DNA from 4 places in the Streptomyces sp. NPDC012835 genome. Region 1 is predicted to be linked to each of the others. Evidence: riboswitches for the same ligand, from Rfam matches in the RefSeq annotation. Region 1 holds a riboswitch; each other region holds the start of a gene.
What was found. Region 1 has a riboswitch for cyclic di-AMP ahead of ACFY6S_RS03935 (peptidoglycan DD-metalloendopeptidase family protein). Riboswitches for the same ligand answer to the same signal wherever they lie in the genome.
Positions count from the first base shown of each region.

Region 2: another riboswitch for cyclic di-AMP. It lies ahead of ACFY6S_RS07035 (M23 family metallopeptidase); the one in region 1 lies ahead of ACFY6S_RS03935 (peptidoglycan DD-metalloendopeptidase family protein).
Region 3: another riboswitch for cyclic di-AMP. It lies ahead of ACFY6S_RS06655 (transglycosylase SLT domain-containing protein); the one in region 1 lies ahead of ACFY6S_RS03935 (peptidoglycan DD-metalloendopeptidase family protein).
Region 4: another riboswitch for cyclic di-AMP. It lies ahead of ACFY6S_RS15065 (transglycosylase family protein); the one in region 1 lies ahead of ACFY6S_RS03935 (peptidoglycan DD-metalloendopeptidase family protein).

Region 1 is NZ_JBIBBW010000001.1:916,078-920,832, forward strand. Features, by position in the region: gene ACFY6S_RS03930 (SGNH/GDSL hydrolase family protein) at 1-725, opposite strand, end outside; gene ACFY6S_RS03935 (peptidoglycan DD-metalloendopeptidase family protein) at 908-1,921, opposite strand; cyclic di-AMP (ydaO/yuaA leader) riboswitch at 1,926-2,086, opposite strand; gene ACFY6S_RS03940 (6-phosphogluconolactonase) at 3,063-3,770, shown strand; gene ACFY6S_RS03945 (ROK family protein) at 3,770-4,755, shown strand, end outside.
Region 2 is NZ_JBIBBW010000001.1:1,713,784-1,718,538, forward strand. Features, by position in the region: gene ACFY6S_RS07025 (S8 family peptidase) at 251-1,471, shown strand; gene ACFY6S_RS07030 (GntR family transcriptional regulator) at 1,594-2,283, opposite strand; gene ACFY6S_RS07035 (M23 family metallopeptidase) at 2,485-3,270, opposite strand; cyclic di-AMP (ydaO/yuaA leader) riboswitch at 3,283-3,455, opposite strand; gene ACFY6S_RS07040 (M16 family metallopeptidase) at 3,642-4,755, opposite strand, start outside.
Region 3 is NZ_JBIBBW010000001.1:1,622,688-1,627,442, reverse strand. Features, by position in the region: gene ACFY6S_RS06660 (pPIWI_RE module domain-containing protein) at 1-1,320, shown strand, start outside; cyclic di-AMP (ydaO/yuaA leader) riboswitch at 2,209-2,395, shown strand; gene ACFY6S_RS06655 (transglycosylase SLT domain-containing protein) at 2,400-3,194, shown strand; gene ACFY6S_RS06650 (nitrilase-related carbon-nitrogen hydrolase) at 3,282-4,187, opposite strand; gene ACFY6S_RS06645 (LysR family transcriptional regulator) at 4,237-4,755, shown strand, end outside.
Region 4 is NZ_JBIBBW010000003.1:404,981-409,735, reverse strand. Features, by position in the region: gene ACFY6S_RS15080 (nucleoside triphosphate pyrophosphohydrolase) at 1-870, shown strand, start outside; gene ACFY6S_RS15075 (cytochrome P450) at 953-2,218, shown strand; gene ACFY6S_RS15070 (transglycosylase family protein) at 2,458-3,237, shown strand; cyclic di-AMP (ydaO/yuaA leader) riboswitch at 3,588-3,761, shown strand; gene ACFY6S_RS15065 (transglycosylase family protein) at 3,768-4,526, shown strand.

The sequences.
Region 1 (4,755 bases):
CGTGCCCAGTGGATGTCGTCGCGCCGCACCTCCAGGGTGCCGCGCGGCGGCAGCGGGGGCCACACCTGGTCCGGGTCGGCGGGTACGTCGACATCGAGCACCTGGGCGGCGCGCAGCGCGACCCGGGTGTGCCCGTCGGGTGACAGATGCAGCCGGTCGCCGTCCCAGGCCCGCCTGTCCTGGACGGACTTGAGGGACCAGAGGTCGAGCACGGGGCAGCCGTAACGGTCGGCGATGGCCCGGGTGTGCAGGTTGAACGTGGCGATCTTGCCGCGCAGATGCCGCAGTACGGGTACGCCCCGGGTGTCGAATCCGGTGGCCAGCATGACGGTGCCGACGGCTTCGGTGAGGTCGGCGACGGCCCGCTCGAAGCGCTCGGCCACATCGTCGGGGTCGGTGCCGGGGCGGATGATGTCGTTGCCGCCCGCGATGAAGGTCACCAGGTCCGGGGCGAGCTCCCTGGCCCGGGGTATCTGCTCCTCGACGACCTGGTCGAGGAGCCGGCCGCGTACGGCGAGGTTGGCGTAGCGGAAGTCCCCGTGCGCGGTGTCCGCCGTCGTACCGGAGAGGGGGAGTTGGTCGGCGAGGAGGACCGCGAGCCGGTCCGCCCAGCCGACGAACAGACCGTCGGGTCCCGGGTCGCCCACACCTTCCGTGAAACTGTCGCCGATCGCCGCGTACGACCCGAACGTGCCATTTCTTCTTGATCTCGAATCGTCTGCCACAGCGGTACATCCTTCACCCGGAGATGTGACCTACGCGACCGTAAGGAGGGGTTGACCAGGGGTGAGAAACCCCATCGGTCAAGTTTCCCCCAACTGGGAATAGCCGGAAACGGCCGTCGCCCGGCACGAGGTGCCGGGCGACGGCCGGGACGGGCCGGTGGCGGATCGCCGTCAGGGACGGGTCAGACGGTGACGCCCTGCGAGCGGAGGTACGCCAGCGGGTCGATGTCCGAACCGTAGTCGGGTCCGGTGCGGACCTCGAAGTGGAGATGCGGTCCCGTGACGTTGCCGGTCGCGCCGGAGAGGCCGATCTGCTGGCCGGCGGAGAGGCTCTGGCCGGCGGAGACGGACACGGCGGACAGGTGGGCGTACTGGGAGTACTTGCCGTCGCTGTGCCGGATGACGACCTGGTTGCCGTACGAGCCGCCCCATCCGGCCGACACGACGGTGCCCGCGCCGATCGCCTTGACCGTGGAGCCGGAGGAGGCGATGAAGTCCACGCCCGTGTGGTAGCCGCTGGACCAGCTGCCGCCCGCCGCGCGGTAGGAGGTGCCGACCGCCGCGTCGACGGGCTTGGTGAACCCGGCGCCGGTGGTCTGTGCGGCCGTGTTGGAGGCGGAGGTGCCGGTGGAGGTGCCGGACCCGGAAGCCGAGGACTTGGGCGCGGTGGTGCCGGAACCGGACGACTTCGCCGGCGTTTCGGTCCTGGCACCCGACGAGTCGGTCTCGGTACCCGACGAGGTGGACGGCGCCGAGGCCGCCCGCGTCCCGATGCTGAGCTTCAGACCGGGGTGGATCAGCTCGGGGTCGCCGCCTATGGCCTGCCGGTTGTCCTCGTACAGCTGCTGCCAGCCGCCCCGCACCCGCTGCTCCGCGGCGATCTTGGAAAGATAGTCGCCGGAGACCACGGAGTAGACCTTGGTCGTCTTCGTCGTCGCGGTCGCCTTCGCGGCGGCCTGCGTCGCGGTCGTCGCCGTCACGGCGGACCGCTGCGCGGACAGCGGCAGGCTCGACGCCGTGTGCGCCGTGGCGGGCGCCGCCTGGGGCGCGGCGGCGGGGGCGCCCTGCTGGGCCGCGTGCGCGCCGGTGGCGCCGATGAGCGGCAGCGCGATGGCGGCGCCACCCGTACCCGCGACGATGATTCCGCGCGAGAACGGCTTGGCCTTGGGCCGGCGGTGCTTACCCTTGGCGGGCATGGTGCGTTCCTCTCCGGCGCCTACGAGGTGAGCTGTCGGGTTCGGGCTGGAGATGCCCGGCCGCGCGTGGTGCGCGACTTCACCCCTAGCCGCTCCGGCTCGTCCGGATCGGCGTACTACCTGGGTCCCCCGCTCCTGCCACACGTGGATGGGTGGATGTGTGTTCCGGTCGGCGGCAGGATTCGGCGTTCCGTCCGGATTGAGGGTGAACGTAAGCGAGTCGGACGGCCGGAACAAGCGGCTGTTTTCCGCCGCGTCCTGTCACACGAATATCGCCGGGCACCACCCGTCACCCTGTGTGGATTAAGGATCTTCCGTTCCCCTACGAGATGGCCCTCCCTCTTCCCGGCGTCACCACGCAACGTCACGGATATGATCCTGCTCACCCGCCGCACCCCATCTCCCCTGCTAACAGGGCAGGTTGGGCGCAACGGAACATTACGGACAGATTCTCGTGGCAAGACCTTCGGCCTCGCTGGGTGATCCGGTCGGTACGCATCCGGTTCCCGCCTCGCCGCATCCGTTGGCGCGACATCCCGTGAGCCGCACGGAGTCGGAGGCCGCCCGCGGGGAGCGGGACGAGCGGATCCACGCTCCGCGGCGCGAGCGCGCCGAGGAGGCGAGGACGGAGCCGGCCACCGCCGCGCAGGTCCGGTACCGACCGGGCTCGCGCAGAAGGTCGGCAGGGAGCGGTTCGACGCGGAGTTCGCCAGGGCGATCAAGGCAGCGATATCGCCCCGCACCCAACGGGCGGGTGAAGACAATAGAGTCGGCCGGCGCGCCGAGCAGAGCCGTACAAGGGTCCGCACGTCGGCCTGACCTCGCCGAACGAGCCCTGCCAACTCCGTGGCCGAAAGTGCATAGACCGTGTTCAGAGCTACGGAGACCAGAACCCCGACAGAAATCCGATCACGCTCCTGGCCTGCCCGAACTCCCCCTTGTGCGAAATCTGTCGGTCAACGTCGTTCGTATATAGGCGAGTTTTCTGTGGTGCGAGAGGAGACCGGCGGCACAGAATGAGGAAATAGCGATCTTTCTGAGACGCCGGCTCCGTCGTGATGGACGGGGATTGTCACTCTGGAATGTGGCGCGAGATCGCTTGTGGAAGTGCGTCTTATCCGCGGCATTCGGAGGTTTTGCTGTGCGCATATCGCTGAGGAGCAAGAAATTCCCCACCCTGGCCGCATTGTCGGATGACGTGGTCTACCTGATCAAGTCGGAGTTGGCCAGGCTTGCCGAGCGGCCCGGAGGTGGTGTGGTGGCGCTGACCGGCGCCAGTACAGCTGCCACCGCCTATCGATTACTCGCGAAGGAGGATATCGACTGGCGCGCGGCCCACCTGGTGCAGACCGACGAGCGGGTGTCCGGCGAGCGGTCGGCCACCTCGGCCGCCTTTGTGGAAGACACCCTGGTGCGACCCGCGGCCGTGCCCGAGGAACACTGGCACCCCATCCGCGCGGTCCCGGGCGACGATCTGGCGGCACGTGCCGGTGAGTACGCGGGTCGACTGGCCTCCCTCACCGGGGGCGCCGGGATCGATGTCGCCCTGCTGGGCATGGGCACGGACGGGCACGTCGCCTCACTGTTCGCGGATGACGCGCCGGTGACCTCGGATGAACCCGTCTCGGTGACGAAGCCCTACGACGGTACGGTCCGGCTGACCCTGGGAGTCGACGTGCTGGCCGCCGCACGCCTGCGGATCGTGCTGGCCGCCGGAGAGTCCAAGGCGACGGCGGTCGCACGGCTCGTCAACGGACACGTCCCGCCGGACGACGCCGCCACGCGCATTCTCGGCGGGGACGGGCTGCTGCTCGTCGACGAGGCGGCCTGGGCCGAGGTCGGTCGGTGATGGAGCCCGTCCTCACGTTCGACATCGGCGGCACCTGGTGGCGCGTCGGACTGCTGACCGAAGAGGGAGAGGTACGGCTGCTGAGCCGTGTGCCCGCGGTCAGCCGGCACGGCAACCCCGATCGGCCGACCGCCGACCTTCAGACGGAACTCGTCGACTTCCTGGTCCGCAGTGCGCGGGAAGCACTGCGGGAGCACGCGTTGGACCGCGTCGGGGTGTCGATGGGCGCCGCGCTGAACGGGCACACCGGGCGCATCTGGGCCAGCGCACCGCTCTGGGGGGCCGAGATCGCCCCGTTCGACCTCCTGACACCGCTGAGAGCCGAACTCCCCGCGCTCACCTGGAAGGTGATCAACGATGTCTCGGCCCTGGCGGTCGCCTTGCGTGCGCAGGCGCCGCCGGACCGTACCAAGGCCGCCGCGGTGACCGTCAGTACCGGTATCGCCTACCGGACCATCGACCTGCGGACCGGTCACATCCCGCTCGACCCCGTGTACGGCCTACAGGGCGAGATCGGTCACCTGCCGGTCGAGTTCGCGATGGACGGCCGGCCGGTGGTGGCCCGCTGCGACTGCGGCGTGCCCGGACACCTCGCCGCCTACTCCTCCGGCCGGGGCATCGAGGCCCTGCTCACCACGCTTGACCAAGCGGCGTGGCTGCGCTCCCCGGCCCGGTCCGGTGACCGTCCGATCGTCGTGCTGGCGCGGGCCGTACACGACGGCGACCCCCGCGCCGTCCGGCTGCTGGACGCCTTCACCCTGCCCCTCGCCCGCATCCTGTTGACCCAGACGACGCTCGACCCCGAGGTGGACCTCACCGTGCTCAGCGGCGGCGTGGTCGAGCTGCTGGGCGACGAGTACCGGGCCAGCGTGCTGCGCAACCTCGGCGCCGGAGGCGTCTACGGCGTGACCGACCGGGACCCCGGCTATTTCGAGCGGCGCATGGTGCTCGGCAGCCGGGACGGGCTGGACGCCCTGCGCGGGGC
Region 2 (4,755 bases), 800 kb from region 1:
CCGTGTGAGCGGTGCGACCCCTGATACGCGAAGGATCCATTGATACGCGAAGGATCCGTTTCCTCTTCATGTCAGGGATATGACAAGTGGCCAACTCTCTTGTTCTACACGGGTAGTTGCTGCAATCTTGAACCGGCCGGTAGGTGAACATCACACCTCCGGTTTTCGCATGCGCACACCCATGCACTTCCCTGATCGGCGCGCACCCCACCTTGCCGCGCGCCCATTCACCGAGGAGGAACCCCCCGCGATGACAGTCATACGTGACACCAACCGCTCCACCCGGCGCAGATTGGCGACCGCGATCGCGGCGGCCGCCGCCGTCGCGCTGCTCGGCACGGGCGCGGCGCTCCCCGCCCACGCCGCGCCGGCCGAGGGGAAGGTCCTGCACGCCGGGTCCCCCACCGCGGTCAAGGGCAGCTACATCGTCACGCTCAAGGAAGCGGCCGGCTTCTCCGCGGCCTCGGCGGCGGGCAAGGGCCTCGTCTCCGAGTACGGCGGCAAGGTCGCCCGTACGTTCGACGGCGCGCTCAACGGCTACGCGGCCAAGCTCACCGAGACGCAGGCCAAGCGCCTCGCCGCCGACCCGGCGGTCGCCCTGGTCGAGCAGGACCAGAAGGTCCAGATCGACGCGACCCAGTCCAGCGCCCCCTGGGGTCTGGACCGGATCGACCAGGCCGCCCTGCCGCTCAGCGGCACGTACACCTACCCGGACACGGCGGGCTCCGGGGTGACCGCCTACGTCATCGACACCGGCGTGCGCATCACCCACACACAGATCAGCGGCCGGGCCTCGTACGGCTACAACGCGATCACCGGCACCACCTCCGCCAACGACGACCAGGGCCACGGCACCCACGTCGCCACCACGATCGCGGGCAGCACCTACGGCGTGGCCAAGTCGGCCAAGGTCGTGGCGGTCAAGGTGCTCGACAGCAGCGGTTCCGGTACGACCGCCGGCGTGATCGCGGGCATCAACTGGGTCACCAACAACGCCGTCAAGCCTGCCGTCGCCAACATGTCCCTCGGGGGCGGCGCCAGCACCACGCTCGACAACGCGGTCGCCAACTCGATCGCCTCCGGCGTCAGCTACGCGGTCGCGGCGGGCAACAACGGCGCCCTGGCGTCGTCCTACTCGCCGGCCCGGGTCGCCACCGCGATCACCGTGGGCGCCACCACCAGTACGGACGCCAGGGCCAGCTACTCCAACTACGGCCCCGCCGTGAACATCTTCGCGCCCGGCTCGTCCATCCTCGCCGGCTACAACACCAGCGACACGGCCACCGCCACGCTCTCCGGCACCTCGATGGCCACCCCGCACGTGGCGGGCGCCGCCGCCGTCTACCTGGCGGGCCACACCAGCGCCACCCCCGCCGCGGTGCTCAGCGCGCTGACCGGCGGAGCCACCTCCGGCGTGCTCACCGGCGTCGGCACCGGTTCGCCCAACCTGCTGCTGAGGCTCATTTCCTAACAGCGTGACAGCGTGACCGAGCCGTGGTCCACGGAATTCTGTGGACCACGGCTCCTTTTTATCCGCGCAGCGGCAAAGAGAGATCCCCCATGGAATTCATGTCTTTGTATACGGCGTGATTGTTAATGCGGAGCACTCGCGATGTTTACGGCATGTTGCGAAGCCCTCACCTTTTCCCGGCCGCGCTCCGGGCGGCGGAGCCGGTGCGCCGTGGCGGTCCGCTCCGCGTGCAGCGCCGTCAGGGCCCGGGCCCGCTCGGCGTCGCCGCGCGCCACCGCGTCCACGATCGCGCCGTGCTCGGCCCAGGACTCCACGGGGCGGGCGGGCTGCTCGACCACGTACATCCAGGCGATCTTGTGCCGCAGCTGGGTGAGCAGCGCGGTGAGCGCCGGGCTGCCGGACGCCTGGGCGAGGGTCTCGTGGAACCAGGCCCCGAGCGAGCGCAGGTCCTCGCCCTGGCCGCGTCTGGCCCGCTCCTGCCCCAGCCTGACCAGGCCGCGCAGGACCTTGAGATGCGCCTCCGTGCGGCGCTGGGCGGCTCGCGCCGCGCCCAGCGGCTCCAGCAGCAGCCGTACCTCCAGGAGGTCCGCCGCCTCCTGCTCCGAGGGCTCGGCCACACAGGCGCCGACATGGCGGCGCGTGGTCACGAAGCCCTCCGACTCCAGCGTGCGCAGGGCCTCCCGCACCGGGACGCGGGAGACGCCGTAGCGCCGCGCCAGGTGTTCCTCGGTGAGTCTGCTGCCCCGCTCGAACAGACCGGAGACGATGTCGTCGCGAATCGCCGTGCATACCGAGTGCGCGGGAATGCGCATGTCCGAACCTCCGCCTTAATCCGCGCGAAACGCAGCCGATTGACGCCTGTTCCGTGACTCTATTGCAACCAACGCGAATTTCCGAAGGGTGCCCGAAATCCATGGATATCTTTTGGCCAACGGCGGCGGACCGGGGCGGGCGGCCGGTCAGGAGGCGCCCCGCGCCCCGGCCGGGCGACGGCCGGGGCGCGGGGCGCGTCGTCAGACGCTGACGCCGTGCGCGCGCAGATACGCGGCGGGGTCCATGTCGGTGCCGTACTCCTGACCGGTCCTCGCCTCGAAGTGCAGATGCGGGCCGGTGGCGTTGCCGGTGGCGCCCGAGAGGCCGATCCGCTCTCCGGCGGCGACGCTCTGGCCGACCGAGACGGCGATGGAGGAGAGGTGGCCGTACTGGGTGTAGGTGCCGTCGCTCATCCGCAGCACGATGTTGTTGCCGTACGAGCCGCCCCAGCCGGCCTCGACCACGGTGGCCGCGCCGACGGCGACGACGGAAGTGCCGGTGGCGGCGCGGAAGTCGACGCCCGAGTGGCTGCCGGAGGACCACAGCGAGCCGCCGGTGCGGTACCCGGTGGTGATGTACGAGCCCGCGATCGGGAGCCGGAAGGTGTTGAGGCGCTCGCGTTCCGCCGCGCGGGCGGCGCGCTCCCGCTCCGCGCGGATCTCCTTGGCGCGGGCCTCCGCCATGCGCTTGGCCTCCGCCTTCGCGACGGCCTCCGCCTTGATCCTGACGGCCCGGTCGGCGGCGTGGCGCTGGGCCTCGGCCTGGTCGTCGATCACGGCGGGGAGGGATTCGCCGAGGGCGACGGCCTGGCTCAGGCCGGTCTGCGAGGCGGTCTCGGCCCGCGCGTCGGCGGCGAGCGCCGGGGAGGCGGCGAGGGTTCCGATGACCCCTGTGGCGGTGAGTGTCGCGGCGCCGGCGGCGCTCGCGCCCCTGCGGCTCATTCGGCTGCGGGCACGGTGCTTCCCGGTGGCACGGGTGAACGCCATGAGGTGGCTGGTCCTTTCCTTCCCTCTCGCCTACCGGGTTAGCTGACGGGTTCGGAGCAGGAAGGTCTCCTACGGGCCCCTCCGCACGGGCAGAGCCCCGCGAAGGCGGTCCGATTCACCCCAGGGACGGTGGGTCCCCGGCTCCCCTGGGCTCGCGCCTGACGGGGACTCGGCGATGGCTGTCCGATGCCACGGATGCGGCGCAACGGGCGAACAGCCGGACCGACGCTAAGCGGCTGATCTTTCAATCACCAAACGGACAGACTGTTTTGTCACATACACCACAGGACAGACTGCGCCTTCACCAAGGAAGCGGACATAAAGGCGGAACCCCGGCAACCGAGGTCGCCGGGGTTCCAGGAAAGGGCGGATCAGCCGGTGACCACCGTCACTTCGCCGATACCGAGTGCTTCGACCGGCTCCTTGATCTGCGCGGCGTCCCCGACGAGCACCGTGACGAGCCGGTCCACCGGGAAGGCGTTGACGACAGCGGCCGTCGCCTCGACGGTGCCGGTGCTCGCCAGCCGCGCGTACAGCTGGGCCTGGAAGTCGTCCGGGAGGAACTGCTCGACCTGGTCGGCGAGCGTCGCGGCGACGGAGGCGGCCGTCTCGTACTTGAGCGGGGCCACCCCCACCAGGTTCTGCACGGCCACGTCGCGCTCGGCGTCGGTGAGCCCCTCGGCCGCGAGCGTGCGCAGCACCTTCCAGAGGTCCTCCAGCGCGGGCCCGGTCGAAGCGGTATCCACCGAGCCGCTGATGGCGAGCATCGCGGCGCCGGTCGCCCCGCCCGGCGCGTCGGGTGCCGAGGAACGCAGCACCTGGCCGTAGGCCCGTACGCCGTAGGTGTAGCCCTTCTCCTCGCGCAGCACCCGGTCGAGCCGGGAGGTGAGCGTGCCGCCGAGGCAGTAGGTGCCCAGCACCTGGGCGGCCCAGACGCGGTCGTGCCGGTCGGCGCCGATGCGGCCGATCAGCAGCTGGGTCTGGACGGCGCCGGGACGGTCGACGATGACCACCCGGCCGGTGTCGTCCGCGGTGATGGGCGGGACGGGCCGGGACGCGGTGGTGTCGCCGGCCCAGTCGCCGAGGGTGTCGGCGAGGATCCCGTCCAGATCGACGCCGGTGAGGTCGCCGACGATCACCGCGGTGGCCGTGGCGGGGCGTACGTGCGCCTCGTAGAAGGCGCGCACGCTCGCCGCGTCGATGCGCTCCACCGTCTCCTCGGTGCCCTGGCGCGGCCGTGACATGCGCAGGGAGGCGGGGAACAGCTCCTTGGAGAGCTGCTTGGCGGCGCGCCGCCCGGGGTTGGCGCTCTCGTGCGGGATCTCGTCCAGCCGGTTGCGGACGAGCCGCTCCACTTCGCTGTCCGAGAAGGCGGGGGCGCGCAGCGCCTCGGCGAGCAGGCCGAGCGCCTTGGGCAGCCGGGAGACGGGGACCTCCAGGGAGACCCGTACCCCGGGATGGTCGGCGAACGAGTCGAGCGTGGCG
Region 3 (4,755 bases), 710 kb from region 1:
CGTGCCACGCGGCTCGCCGAGGCGACCGAAGGGCGGTGTGAAATCGTGGCGGACCGGTTGGCGCCGCCGCGTGGCGACGACGCCGGTGTCGTGATCGCGGAAATCGCGGGCAAGGGCCGCTTCGCCGCTGTCCCGGATTCCGATCCCAAACACGCGTTGCGTATCGCCTGGGCACGGCAGGGGTGGGTCAGCCAGTTCGTCAACGCGCCCGAGGACGCCGCAAGTGCCTTGGAACACCGGGCCCGGTGGACCTGGCTGGACGCGTTCCGGCAGATCGGTGCGATCAGCCCACCCGCCCACAGGGTGGGCGCCGGAATTCCCGGCGACCTCCAGTACGCGGCACTCTGGCTCGTCCGCCACACCCGGAAGGGACCTACGCGTTGCCCTGTCCGCCGTCTCGTCGCGGTGCGGATCCGCCCCGGAGACGGGCCCGACGCGATCGAAGGGTGGGACGCCGAGCGTGCTCAGTGGGTGCCGTACCCGAAGCTGTTGCTGCTGCTCTCCAAGACCCCCGGTCCGACAGCCGAGGCAGTGGACTCGTACGAGGGGCATGACGACGCGACCACCGGAACGGAGCGCGGGCCCGCCGAACGCCTGGGCGCGCGGCAACGCCAGGAGCGGGAGACCGAGCGGCAGCTTCGCGCCCTGCTCTTCCAACTCCGCGACCGCCCGACGCTCCTGCTGGCGGACGCGGCCAATCTGCGCCAGTGCTGGCCGCGCCTGCGCAACGGATCGTTGGCCCGCGACATGCTCGGTTTCGGCACCGAACCCGATCAGCGCCTCACCATCTACGGGAACGACCTGCGGTTGGTGCTCGTAAGGGATGCGAACGCGCGCGAGGAGGTGGCGGAGTGGTATGCCCATGACGGCAAGGAAAAGATCGGCTTCGCCGAGGGCGTGTGGGGGACGGCCGAGGATGAGAGCAGGGTGTTCGCCAGTACGACCGCCACTCCGCACACGGCGGCGAAACTCCCCAAGGGACTGATGAAACTGGTGCCGACGGCCCGGGGACGAACAGCCCCCGGCAAGTCCGCCTGGAACCCCGGGCAACTCGAAGTGACCGTGCTCGGCTGTCTGTCGGAGAAAGCGCTGGCGGACGCGGGGCGCGAAGGGGAGACGCCCGACCGGCCGGCGGAGTGGGCGACGCTGACGCATCAGCTGCGCTACCACGACGATTACCCACCGCTGGCCCGCCCGCTCCCGCTGCACCTCGCGCGCCTGGCCGGCCAGTATGTGCTTCCCCTGGCCGCCGCGCGGGAAAGCCGGAGCGTGCGGCCCTGCCCCGCTGATCCGGTCGGTTCTGTCCCCGACTCCCGGTGAGCGGGCTGTCGAGGGCGCGCGCCCGGGACGGCCCGTAGGGGTGCTCGGATTCGACCTGCTCGCCCGGACCAGGCTGAGGGCACCCGTGCCGGGACACGTTGGACGCACCGGCGTGTCCGATTCGCGGGGCACGGGTGCCTTCGGAGCCACGGGGCGATGACCGAGCTCGTGGAGGTGGTGGCGCCGACTCGGTCGGTCGGCCCGGTCTCCCTGGCACCACAGGCGGTGAGGCAGTCGCGGCGGGGCTCGCCATTCTGGATCTTCTCAGTGGCGGCCTCGCGGCCCCATGTGCTTTGGCGACCGACTCGGCGCCGTGTACGGCGGCCTTGAGAGCGGACGGTCCGGTTCGGGTATTCCTGTTCAGCGGGCGCGATGCCGAAACGCGAACAGAGCCCGCATTCGCGCGGAGGCGCGCTGAATTCTGACGTCGCATCAAGCCGTCACTGCTGTGAATTGACGACACATCAGCGTGCCCTTTGTTCGTGTTGATCTTTTCTTGGGCAAAGGGGAGTGGAGGCCGAACTGTGGCGTCTCGGACGGGTGAATCCCGATCCGGAGTCGCTCGGGCGGCAGCTCGCCCCTTCGTAGAGCTTTTGGGTGTTTTGGTGCTCTTGTCCTTGGTGGCGATATGGGTGATATTCGTGCATCTTGTAGCCCTCTGGGTGGCGTTGTGGCGACAGAAGATCCACTCGAACCCGTGACATGTGTCACGTAGATGATCGTTTCATGGGTATGCCTTCTCGTTCACTTGGCCCACGGGAATGGAGAGTTGAAGCCCTTCGGGGCCGAAGAATATTTCTGATCTTCCCGGCTGCAATGGCCTCTCGGATTGCGTTGCGATTTCTGGACTTGTCTCTCCCGGGACTTCTCGCTTACGTTCTCGTCACTCCGGACAGAACGCCGAATCCTGCCGCTGCCCGGAATCCCACACCTACTCACGTACGGCAGGAGCGGGGGACCCAGGTAAGTCGCCGGTTCAGTGGTTGGACCGGCTCGGGGTGAAGTCGTCGTTGTGGCGGCCGGGCATCTCCTGCCCGAACCCGACAGCTCACCTCGCAGGCGACGGAGAGGAATGCGTCATGTCCGCAAAGGCCAAACACCGCCGTCCCAGAACCGGCCCGCTCGCTCGTGGTGTCGTCGCCGTGAGCGCGGGAGGCGCCGTGCTCGCGCTGCCGCTGCTGGCGGCCACCACCGCCCAGGCGGCGCCCGCGACCGGGCACGCCACCGCCGGGGCCGCGGCGTCGACCGCCGGGGTCACCCGGCAGGCGCCCCTGACGTACTCCGTCGTCGCCGGTGACTCGCTGTCCAAGATCGCGAAGGCGCACTCCCTGACCGGCGGCTGGAAGAAGCTCTACGAGGACAACCGGGGCGCCATCGGAAGCAACCCGTCCCGGATCGTCCCCGGCCTGAAGCTGACCCTCGGCTCCACCGCGAAGGCCACGACCGCGAAGGCCACGACCGCGAAGACCGCCACCGCGAAGACCGCGACGGCGAAGACCGCCACCGCCACGAAGACCGTCGCCAACGCCACGCCGGCCGCGCTGAAGACGTACTCCAACAACCTCGACGGTTGGATCCGCGAGTCGCTGGACGTCATGGCGACGCACGGCATTCCGGGCTCGTACGACGGGATCTACCGCAACGTCATGCGCGAGTCCTCCGGCAACCCGGCGGCCATCAACAACTGGGACTCCAACGCCGTCGCCGGTACCCCGTCCAAGGGGCTCCTCCAGGTGATCGACCCCACGTTCCAGGCGTACCACGTGCCCGGCACGTCGACGGACAGCTATGACCCGGTCGCCAACATCACCGCCGCGTGCAACTACGCCGCCGCCAGGTACGGCTCGATCGACAACGTGAACGGCCCCTACTGACGGCCGGCGCCTGACAGCCGCGGCCCGACAGCCGACGCCCGGCCCCTCATCGCACCCCGGCAGGACTCCGACAGGACTCCCGCAGGACTAACGGGCGGTTTCGTCCACCGCCAGGGTGAAGATGTCGGGCCGGGCGTAGTGCCCTGTCACATCCAGGTCGAACCGGCCCCTGGCGATGTCCCCCAGGTCCAGCTCGGCGGTGAGGATCCCCTCCCCGTCCCTGAGCGGTCCCGCCAGCACCTCGCCCAGCGGGGAGACGATGGTGCTGCCGCCGCCGATCAGCACGGTTTCCGGCGCGTCGCCCTGTACGGGGTGGACATCGGCCGGGAGGTCGGCGCGGCGCAGGTACTGGTTGGCGCTCAGCACGAAGCAGCGGCCCTCCAGGGCCACGTGGCGCATGGTGGCCTGCCAGTTCTCCCGGTCGTCCACCGTCGGCGCGCACCAGATGTCGACGCCCTTCGCGTACATCGCCGCGCGGAACAGCGGCATGTAGTTCTCCCAGCAGATCGCCGCGCCGAGCCGGGCGCGGCCCGTCCCCACCACCGGCATCGTGGAACCGTCGCCGGTGCCCCAGATCACCCGCTCGGCGGCCGTCGGCATCAGCTTGCGATGGTGGGAGACGAACCCCTCCGGGCCGAAGAACAACGCCACGCAGTGCAGTGTCGAACCGCTGCGCTCGACGGCCCCCACCACCGCGTGGCAGCCCAGCTCGCGCGTGAGCGCGGCCAGCTCCGCCGTCTCGGGGCCGGGGACGCCGATGGCCGACTCGGCGTAGCGGCGGAACAGCTCCCGCCCCTCCGGCGTGCGGCTGCCGACGGTGACACCGAAATCCAGCCCCTTCGGGTAGCCGCCTAGGAACGCCTCGGGCAGTACGACGACCTCGGCCCCCCGGCCGGCCGCCTCACGGATCAGGTCCCGGGCCCTGCCGAGATCGCCGGGTGTGTCGAAGAGTCGGGAGCCCGCCTGGACGACGGCCGCGGTCAGATGCGTCATACGGCGACCGTACGAAGGGCTCGCGGCATCCGGCAAACTGATATCCACGATGATCGATATCTATGAAACCGAATTCAGGCGGGCCGATCTCAATCTGCTGATCGTGTTCGCGGCGCTGATGCGCGAGCGGAGTGTGACCCGCGCCGCCGCCGAGCTGCGGCTGAGCCAGGCGGCGGTCAGTGCCGCTCTCGGCAGGCTGCGCCGCCTCTTCGGTGACGACCTCTTCGTCCGGGTACGTACGGGTATGGAGCCCACCCCGCGCGCCCATGAGATCGCCCGGACCACCGAACCGGCCCTGCGCATCCTGCACGGCGCCCTCACCGGCGCGGCACGGTTCGACCCGGAGACCTCGGAGCGGACGTTCACGCTGGGCATGTCCGACGACATCGAGGCCCACCTCATGCCGAGACTGATCGAGCGGGGCGGCGCCCACCCCGGCGTGCGGTTCGTGGCGCGTCAGACCAACCGCACCGTGGTCGCGGACATGCTCGACCGGGGCGAGATCGACCTCGGCGTCGCCGTCGCACCGGCCCTCGGGGCCGCACACCGCCAGGAGGAGCTGTTCACC
Region 4 (4,755 bases), on a different contig from region 1:
GACGCCCGCCATCCGCAGCTGCCGTATCTGCGCGAGGCCGGCATCGCCGTCGAACACGCCGCACCCGGCGCCGGGGAACTGGTCGACGCCTGCGCCGGCGGCCGTACGGTCGTGGTCCTGCCCGCCGCCGAGGGCGAGGGCACCGACGCGCGGCTCACCGACGGACTGGCCAGGCTGGCCGGGTCGGGCCGGGTCAGGATGCCCGATCTGGAGCTGCTCCCCGGCTCCTACGATCTGCCGGGGGCCAGGCTGCTCGACCTCGTCCAGGTCATGGACCGGATCAGGGCCCAGTGCCCGTGGTCGTCGGTCCAGACGCACCGGGGGCTCGCCAAGTACGCCATCGAGGAGGCGTACGAGCTGGTCGAGGCGATCGAGGACGGGGAGCGCGCCGAACTCCGCGAGGAGCTGGGCGACGTGCTCCTCCAGGTCGTCTTCCACGCCAGGATCGCCGAGGAGGACGCGGACGAACCGTTCTCCGTCGACGATGTCGCGGGCACCATCGTGGAGAAGCTGATCCACCGCCACCCCCATGTCTTCGGGGACGAGCCGGCCGAGACCCCCGAGGACGTCAAGGCGCACTGGCTCCGTAAGAAGGCGGACGAGAAGCGGCGCGACTCGGTCACCGACGGCGTTCCGCTCGGGCAGCCGGGGCTGGCGCTCGCCGCCAAGCTCGCGAGCCGGGTCCGTACGGCCGGGCTGGACGTCGCGCCGCCCGCGGGCGAGGGGATCGGCTACGAACTGCTCGCGCTGGCCGTACGCGCCGAGGCGGCGGGGGCCGATCCGGAGACCGCGCTGCGCGCCGCCGCGCGTACGTACCGGGACGCGATCCTCGCGGCGGAGCGCGCCGCGAGGAATAAGGAACAGGAATAGGGGACGGGGGCGCGGGCGGGTCCGGGAGGGCGCGGGAGGGCGCGGGCGGAGGGCCCGCGGCCCGAGGGTCTACGGTCTGAGGGTGCTTGACGTGCCCGGGGACCAGCCCGATGACCAGCCCGCTCCCGCCCTCTTCAGCTGGGAGTTCGCCACCGATCCCTACCCTGCGTACGCCTGGCTGCGCGAGCACGCGCCGGTGCGCAGGACCGAGCTGCCCAGCGGGGTCGAGGCATGGCTCGTGACGCGGTACGGGGACGCCCGGCAGGCGCTCGCCGACGCGCGGCTCTCCAAGAACTCCGCGCACCACGCGGGGCCCGCCCACGCCAAGGGGAAGACGGGAATCCCGGGCGAGCGCAAGGCGGAGCTGATGACGCATCTGCTGAACATCGACCCGCCCGACCACACCCGGCTGCGCCGGCTGGTGTCGAAGGCGTTCACACCCCGCCGGGTCGCCGTATTCGCCCCGCGCGTACAGGAACTGACGGACCGACTGATCGACGGGTTCGCCGCGCGGGGCGAGGCGGACCTGATCCATGATTTCGCCTTTCCGCTCCCCATCTACGCGATCTGCGATCTCCTCGGGGTCCCGTCGGAGGACCAGGACGACTTTCGCGACTGGGCCGGCATGATGATTCGCCACGGCGGTGGACCGCGCGGCGGGGTGGCGCGTTCCGTAAAGCGGATGCGCGGTTATCTGGCCGAGCTGATCCACCGTAAAAGGGCGAATCCCGGCGACGATCTGATTTCCGATCTGATCCGGGCGAGCGACCACGGCGAACACCTCACGGAGAACGAGGCCGCCGCGATGGCTTTCATCATCCTGTTTGCCGGTTTTGAGACGACGGTCAATCTTATCGGCAATGGCATGTACACGCTTATGCGGAATCCCGGGCAGCGCGCCCGCCTCCAGGAGTCGCTGGCGGCGGGGGAGACCGGGCTGCTGGCCACCGGGGTCGAGGAGCTGCTGCGGTACGACGGCCCCGTGGAGCTGGCGACCTGGCGCTACGCCACCGAACCGCTCACCCTGGGCGGTCAGCGGATCGAGGCAGGCGACCCCGTGCTGGTGGTGCTCGCCGCCGCCGACCGGGACCCGGAGCGCTTCGCCGATCCCGATGTGCTGGATCTCGCCCGGCGTGACAATCAGCACCTCGGGTACGGGCACGGCATCCACTACTGCCTCGGGGCGCCGCTGGCGAGAGTGGAGGGGCAGACCGCGCTCGCGACCCTTCTGACCCGCCTTCCCGATGTGCGGCTTGCGGAAGATCCTGCCGATTTGCGATGGCGCGGCGGGCTCATCATGCGTGGATTGCGCACACTTCCGGTGCAGTTCACGCCATTGTCCGACTGATAGCGCGGCGGCCGGGAAAGAGGCAATTCCGCGCGCATAACTGACGGGTCATCAAGAATGTGATGTGCGCGTGATCTCCGCTGCATCGACTTGTGACAAGCGTTCGAGTACCGCTACGTTCACGACGACTCAGCGGTTCCATGCCGGGTCGAACTGACAGTCGGACGGAAGGCAATCGCATGCGCTCCGGGAAACATCGTCGGCCTCGCCAGGCCCCTGCCCTTCTCGTCGCCGCGGGGGTGACCGGGTCGGCGATCGCCATTCCGCTGTTCGCCGCCAGCGGCGCCAGCGCGGCGGACGCCTCCACATGGGACCGCGTCGCCGAGTGCGAGAGCGGTGGCCACTGGAGCGCCGATCTCGGCAACGGCTACCTCGGCGGGCTTCAGCTGACCCAGGAGACATGGGACAGCTTCGGCGGCGCGGAGTACGCGGCCAGCCCCGACCTGGCGAGCCGCTCCCAGCAGATAGCGGTGGCCGAGAAGGTGCTCGAAGCGCAGGGCACCGAGGCGTGGGCGAGCTGTGCGACGGTCTCCGGCCTCACCAAGGGCGTCACCGATGTCGTCGGCGGTGTGCTCGACGGGGTGACCGGCTCGGGACAGGACGACAAGGGCGCGGACGGCGCGGACGGTTCCGCCGCCTCCCCCGGCGGCTCGACCGCCCCGGACGGCGGCGGTGAGGACAAGGCGACCGGCGAGCCCACGCCCTCGGGGTCCTCCTCCTCCGCCCCGACGCCCGGAGCCACCGGTTCCGAGAGCCCCTCAGACTCCGGCACCACCGCGCCCGCCAAGGGCAAGCACCGGGGCGCCGCCGCCGACGAAGACGGCACATCGGGCCATTCGGTCAAGGAGCGCGAGCCGAACGACCGCGCCTCGCGCGGTGGCGGATCGACCCGTACCGGCGCCGGCCTCGCCGGTGTGACGGGTGGTGAGGAAACCGGTCAGGGGGAATCCGTCACCGTGGGCGGCGAGTCCCTCTCCGTCGTGATCGGCTCCCAGAAGGTCGCCGGCGGCTGGGTCTGACCGGACGGGGCGCCGTTGACGTCATCGGCGCCCCGGTCCGTGCTGGCCAGAGGCGCGGCCACGAACCCAAAACGGCCCCGATCGAGGGGCAGTTCGCAGCCTTATGTCCACTTCTGCGCAAATGAGACAAGGGTCTCTTCGCCGCAACTGGGGTCTTTTGCTCCGCCGGTTGACCCGATCCGCTCCCACCTGCGGAAACACGGTGGCCCCCCGAGGGTGGAAGGGTGATTCCTCCCGGATGTCCTTCTTTGAACAACCGGTGGGCCTGTGATTACGGTCTGAACCGCTCGCACCGCGGGCCTCGTCGACCGGAAACGCCGAATCCTGCCGTCGGTCGGGGGGAGTAGTCGTCGCGTCAAGCGCCGAAGGCAGGAGCGGGGGACCCAAAGGTTCGCGCCGGTCCCGGCCGTCGAGAGACGGTCAGGGGACGGCTTGGGGTGAAGCCGCGTGCGAGAGCACGCGGCCGGGCAACTCACTTGGCCCGAACCCGACAGCTGACCTCGCAGGCGTCGGTGAGGAGATGCTCCATGCTGCTGTTTTCCAGCAAGGCCAAGCACCGTCGTCCGTCCAAGGCGGTCCGCTACGCCACACTCGCCGGCATCACCGGTGCCGCCGTCGCCGCCCCGCTGATCGGCGCCACCTCCGCGTCCGCCGCGACCGCCTCCGAGTGGGACCAGGTCGCCCAGTGCGAGTCCGGCGGCAACTGGGCCATCAACACCGGCAACAGCTTCTACGGCGGCCTGCAGTTCACCAGCTCCACCTGGGCCGCGTACGGCGGCACCGCCTACGCCCCCCGCGCCGACCAGGCGTCCAAGTCCCAGCAGATAGCCGTCGCCGAGAAGGTCCTGGCCGGCCAGGGCAAGGGTGCCTGGCCGAGCTGTGGCGTGAACCTCTCCGGCGCCTCGTACAGCGGTGGCTCCGCTGACACCGGCTCCGGCTCCACCGGCTCCGGCTCCACCGGCTCCGGCTCCACCGGCTCCGGCTCCGGCTCCGGTACCCAGTCCGCCCCGAAGCAGCAGTCCGCCCCCGAGCAGCAGTCCGCTCCTCAGCAGCAGGCCCAGCCGAAGTCGAGCCGCGCCGAGGCGCAGCCCGCCTCGCGCGGCCAGAGCCGTCCCGCCACGATCAAGAAGGGCGACGGCGAGTACAAGGTCAAGTCCGGCGACACCCTCTCCAGGATCGCCACCGCCCAGAAGGTCGAGGGCGGCTGGAAGAAGGTCTTCGACCTCAACAAGGACATCGTCGAGAACGCCGACGTGATCTACCCGGGCCAGCAGCTCCACCTGAGCTGACGCTCCCCTCCCGGGCCGCCCCGCGCGGCCCGGGCGCACCCCCGATCTCCCCGGTCCGGCGCGTTCACCCCCGTACGCGCCGGGCCGGGGTTTCGGCCGTGCGGCCCCGGTTCTCCGGTGTTACCGGTCAGTAGAGGGTGATAGGGGGCGGCCTCGCGCCGACCGATCATCCCGGGCCGGTTAGGCTCATGGCGCAAGGCCAATGAGACCCTGCACCCACGCGTCACAT